2 regions of the Streptomyces sp. NPDC000594 genome follow, and region 2 is predicted to be linked to the other one. Evidence: riboswitches for the same ligand, from Rfam matches in the RefSeq annotation. Region 2 holds a riboswitch; the other holds the start of a gene.
What was found. Region 2 has a riboswitch for S-adenosylmethionine ahead of thrC (threonine synthase). Riboswitches for the same ligand answer to the same signal wherever they lie in the genome.

Region 1 (2,390 bases), on a different contig from region 2:
ACTCGGCCGCCGCGCTGGTGGCGCTGGAGCCGACCGACGCCCCGCTGACCGACCAGATCGCCGCGGGCATCGCCCGCGCCGCCGACTCCCTCGACTCGGGCGCGGCGAACTCCGCCCTCACCCGCTGGATCACCGCCTCCCACGCGTGACCTCCGGTCCGGTTCTGTGTCCCGAGCCTGGTGACGGGCTTGCCGGCCCCGACCTCGCCGGGGCCTCAAAATTCAGCCTCTCTGGGGGCACCTCCCGGACGGAGTCTGGGGGAGATTGAGGAGCGGGGTTCGGGGCTGGCCCCGACCGGAGCCCGAGGTGGCCCATGGGCCGGTGTGTGCTGGGCACCGCCGGGCCGGTGGTGTGTGGTTGCTCGCCGTCGCGGCGGGATGAAGAAGCCGGCCTCTTCGCTCCGGGAGGGGGCAGTAAATCCGGCCCCGGTGGGGCCATCTCCCGGGCGGAGACCTCAAAATTCAGCCCCTGGGGGCAGGTCGCGGACGAGGGCTCGGTAAATCCAGCCCCTCCGGGGGCACCTCCCGGACGGAGTCTGGGGGAGTTTGAGGAGCGGGGTTCGGGGCTGGCCCCGACGGGGGCCCGAGGGGCCGTGGGCCGGTGTGTGCTGGGCACCGCCGGGCCGGTGGTGTGTGGTTGCTCGCCGTCGCGGCGGAATGAAGAGGCCGGCCTCTTCGCTCCGGGGCCGGGGCCGGCCGAGTGTCACGGGGGCCGTGAGGTTGGCCGAGGGCCGGGCCGGAGGCCAGGTCGTCCGGGATGCGGGACGGGGTTGCCAGCGGGTGATCGACTGGCATACGGTCTCGGCAGGTCATGAGCGACAGCGACTACGGCCCCGGCCCGCTGTCCGGCAACCCTCCGTCCGTGGCGGGGTGCCCCGGGTGAAGACCAGGCCGTGGGCAGCGAGGTCCGCGGCAAGCGCGGACCCCTGCGAACCCTGGGGTCCTGGTCCCGAGGGAGCAGTCTCGTGAGCAAGCGAATGCGTTAGGGCGAAGCGCCCCTTCTTCCGCACACCCTCGGCCCCCGCCGCGCCATCGACGCGCCCGCGGGGAGAGATCCCGAGGCGATCCCCGTACGTACCCCCGTGTGCGCCCCGTCGCACCCCCGTACGGGTCAACGAAGCCATTCCGCCACGCCCCGCCGGGAGACACCGTCATGTCCGCATGCCCGAACACCGCCACCGCCACCGCCGTGCACACCCCGCTCCCCGTCCTCGGACGCGATGTCACCGTCCCGCTGGTCACCGGCGGCGAGGTCACCTACGCGGCGCTCGACTACGCCGCCAGCGCCCCCGCCCTCCAGCGGGTCTGGGACGACGTGGCCGCGTACGCCCCGTACTACGGCAGTGTCCACCGGGGCGCCGGCTACCTCTCGCAGCTCTCCACGGACCTCTTCGAGAACAGCCGTACCACCGTCGCGGAGTTCCTGGACTGCCGCGATGACGACCAGGTGGTCTTCACCCGCTCCACCACCGACTCGCTGAATCTGCTGGCCTCCGTGCTGCCCTCCGGCTGCCAGGTCTTCGTCTTCGAGACCGAGCACCACGCCTCGCTGCTGCCGTGGGCGGGGACCGGCGGCCGGGACGCCCGGGTCACCTATCTCAGCGCCCCCCGTACCCCCCAGGAGGCCGTGACCATCCTGGAGCGGGCGCTCGCCGACCGCGACCCCTACGGGCCCGCGCTGGTCTGCGTGACGGGCGCGTCCAATGTGACCGGTGAGCTGTGGCCGGTGAAGGAGCTGGCCGCCGCCGCCCATGCCCATGGCGCCCGGATCGTGCTGGACGCCGCCCAGCTCGCCCCCCACCACCCCGTCTCCGTGCGGGAGCTGGACGTGGACTGGGTCGCCTTCTCCGGGCACAAGCTGTACGCGCCCTTCGGCTCGGGGGTGCTCGCGGGCCGCGCGGACTGGCTCCGGAGCGCCGACCCCTATCTCGCGGGCGGTGGCGCCTCCCGTACGGTCGCCCGCCGCCCCGACGGCGGGGTGGAGGTGGAGTGGCACACCACCGCCGCCCGCCATGAGGCCGGTTCGCCGAATGTCATCGGCGTGTACTCCATCGCCGCCGCCTGCAAGGCCCTCACCGAGGCGGGCTTCGACTCGCTGGTCGCCCGTGAGCAGTCCCTGGTGGCGGCGGTCCGTGCGGGCCTCGCCGAGGTCCCCCAGGTCAGGGTGTTGTCGCTGTTCGGCGACGACGCCCCCCGGGTCGGCGTGATCTCCTTCGTGGTGGAGGGGTGGAACAGCTCCCACTTCGCCGCCGCGCTCTCCGCCGAGTACGGCATCGGCGTCCGCGACGGCCTCTTCTGCGCCCACCCCCTCGTCCGTACCCTGCTCGGCAGCGACCCGCAGGACCCGGGCGAGTGCGGGGCGCCCGACGCCGCCCCCGGGGAGAAGTCCCT
Region 2 (2,390 bases):
GCGTACTCCCGGATCTCCCGCATCGGCGGCCTCTCCTCGGTGTCCACGGGATGGGTCCGGGGGACGAACCCGTCCGCGCCCCGCTCGAACTGGGTGAGCGCGGGCCTCACCAGATGGCCGGGCTTCAGCCGGAGCTGTGCGGTGCGGTAGATCGCCGCCGCCATCCGGCCGAGCGCCTGTCCGTCCTGGTGACGGTGGATCCTGCGGCCCACATCGACCTGGGCGAGCCCGTCCAGACCGACCGTGTGCAGCGCGTCCACCAGCAGGCCCAGCTCCACCCCGTACCCCACCGGGAACGGCAGTCGCTCCAGCAGCGAGCGCCGGGCCGCGTACTCGCCCCCGAGCGGCTGGACGAACCCGGCCAGGAGTGGCCAGTGCAGATTGAGCAGCGGCCGGGCCACCAGCTCGGTCACCCGGCCGCCCTGGCCCGGGGTCCCGGCGAGCGGGCGGTCGTACATCGCCTTCACCAGGCTCACCTCCGGGTCGGTGAGCAGCGGCCCCACGATGCCGGAGACGAAGTCCGCGGAGAACTCCTCCAGATCGGCGTCGACAAAGCAGACGATGTCCCCGCTGGTCACCATCAGTGACCGCCAGAGCACCTCGCCCTTGCCGGGGACCGCCGGTATCCGGGGGAGCACCGCATCCCGGTGGACGACCCGGGCGCCGGCCGCGGCGGCGACCTCCGCCGTGCGGTCGGTGGAGCCGGAGTCGATCACCACCAGCTCGTCCACAAGCGGAACCCGCTCCATCAATTCGCCCCTGATCTCGGCGACGATGGCTCCCACCGTCGCCTCCTCATTGAGGGCGGGCAGCACCACACTGACCCTGGCCGACCGCTTCGCCGCCATGGTCCGGGACAGCGGGCGATCCGCCACCGACCAGGAGCGCCTGCTCATCCAGCGCTCCACTTCATCGAGCACGTTTGCCCATCTCCCCACAGCCTGTGACGCATCTCGCGGTTCGGACGACTATCTCAACCCACCGGACCTTCCGTTACAGTCTTGAACAACGCGGAGGTCCGGCGCATGTCGGGTCCCCCCGTCGACCGGTCGCGATAAAAGATCGCCGTGAACGATCGCAGCGAACGGTCGCAGTTCAACAATCGAATACCGCTCATCCAGAGGGGCAGAGGGATACGGCCCGTTGAAGCCCCGGCAACCCTCCAGCCGGTCTCGTCGCGTACAGCGCAGCGAGGCTCCCGGCTCGGGAAGGTGCCAAATCCGTCTCATGGCGAAACGCGTCATGAGGAAGATGAGGAGAAAGGGCCTCGCCTCCATGGCTGTGCAGACCGTCGCAAGCACCACCGCCGACACCGACCCCGCCGCCGTCGCCCCCGATCTGGGCCCCGCCGCCGCGCTCTCCTGTCGCGAGTGCGGCCAGCGCTTCCCGCTCGGACCGATCTTCGCCTGTGCCGAGTGTTTCGGACCGCTGGAAGTCGCCTACGACCTGCCCGACGACGGGCCCGAGGCGCTGCGCGAGCGGATCGAGGCCGGACCGCAGAACATCTGGCGGTACGCCCCGCTGCTCCCCGTCCCGGCGGACGTCGCGAGCAAGCCCAGTCTGAACCCGGGCTTCACCCAGCTGGTCAAGGCCGACAACCTCGCCCGTGAGCTGGGCATCACCGGCTCCCTCCACATCAAGGACGACTCGGGCAACCCGACCCACTCCTTCAAGGACCGGGTCGTGGCCATCGCCGTCGAGGCGGCCCGCGCCTTCGGCTTCACCACCCTCTCCTGCTCCTCCACCGGCAATCTCGCGGGCGCGGTCGGCGCGGCGGCGGCGCGGGCGGGCTTCCGCTCCTGTGTCTTCATCCCGCACGACCTGGAGCAGGGCAAGGTCGTGATGGCCGCGGTGTACGGCGGCGAGCTGGTGGGCATCGAGGGCAACTACGACGATGTGAACCGCTTCTGCTCGGAGCTGATCGGCGACCCGCTCGGCGAGGGCTGGGGCTTCGTCAACGTCAATCTGCGCCCGTACTACGGCGAGGGCTCCAAGACCCTGGCGTACGAGATCTGCGAGCAGCTGGGCTGGCGGCTGCCGGACCAGATCGTGATCCCGATCGCCTCCGGCTCCCAGCTCACGAAGATCGACAAGGGGTTCCAGGAGCTGATCAAGCTGGGCCTGGTCGAGGAGAAGCCGTACAAGATCTTCGGCGCGCAGGCCGAGGGGTGCTCCCCGGTGTCGGCGGCGTTCAAGGCGGGCCACGACGTGGTCCGCCCGGTGAAGCCGGACACCATCGCCAAGTCGCTGGCGATCGGCAACCCGGCGGACGGCCCGTATGTGCTGGACATCGCCCGCCGGACCGGTGGCGCGGTGGAGGACGTCGACGACGAGCAGATCGTGGACGCGATCAAGCTGCTCGCCCGGACCGAGGGGATCTTCGCCGAGAC

Region 1: it holds a riboswitch for S-adenosylmethionine, as region 2 does, so the genes downstream of both, ABT354_RS15160 (aminotransferase class V-fold PLP-dependent enzyme) here and thrC (threonine synthase) in region 2, are expected to answer to the same signal.

Annotation. Positions count from the first base shown of each region.
Region 1 is NZ_JBEPCY010000008.1:244,211-246,600, reverse strand. It holds gene trpD (anthranilate phosphoribosyltransferase) at 1-149, shown strand, start outside; SAM riboswitch class IV at 807-924, shown strand; gene ABT354_RS15160 (aminotransferase class V-fold PLP-dependent enzyme) at 1,153-2,390, shown strand, end outside.
Region 2 is NZ_JBEPCY010000037.1:45,566-47,955, reverse strand. It holds gene ABT354_RS32165 (glucosyl-3-phosphoglycerate synthase) at 1-920, opposite strand, end outside; SAM riboswitch class I at 1,111-1,258, shown strand; gene thrC (threonine synthase) at 1,276-2,390, shown strand, end outside.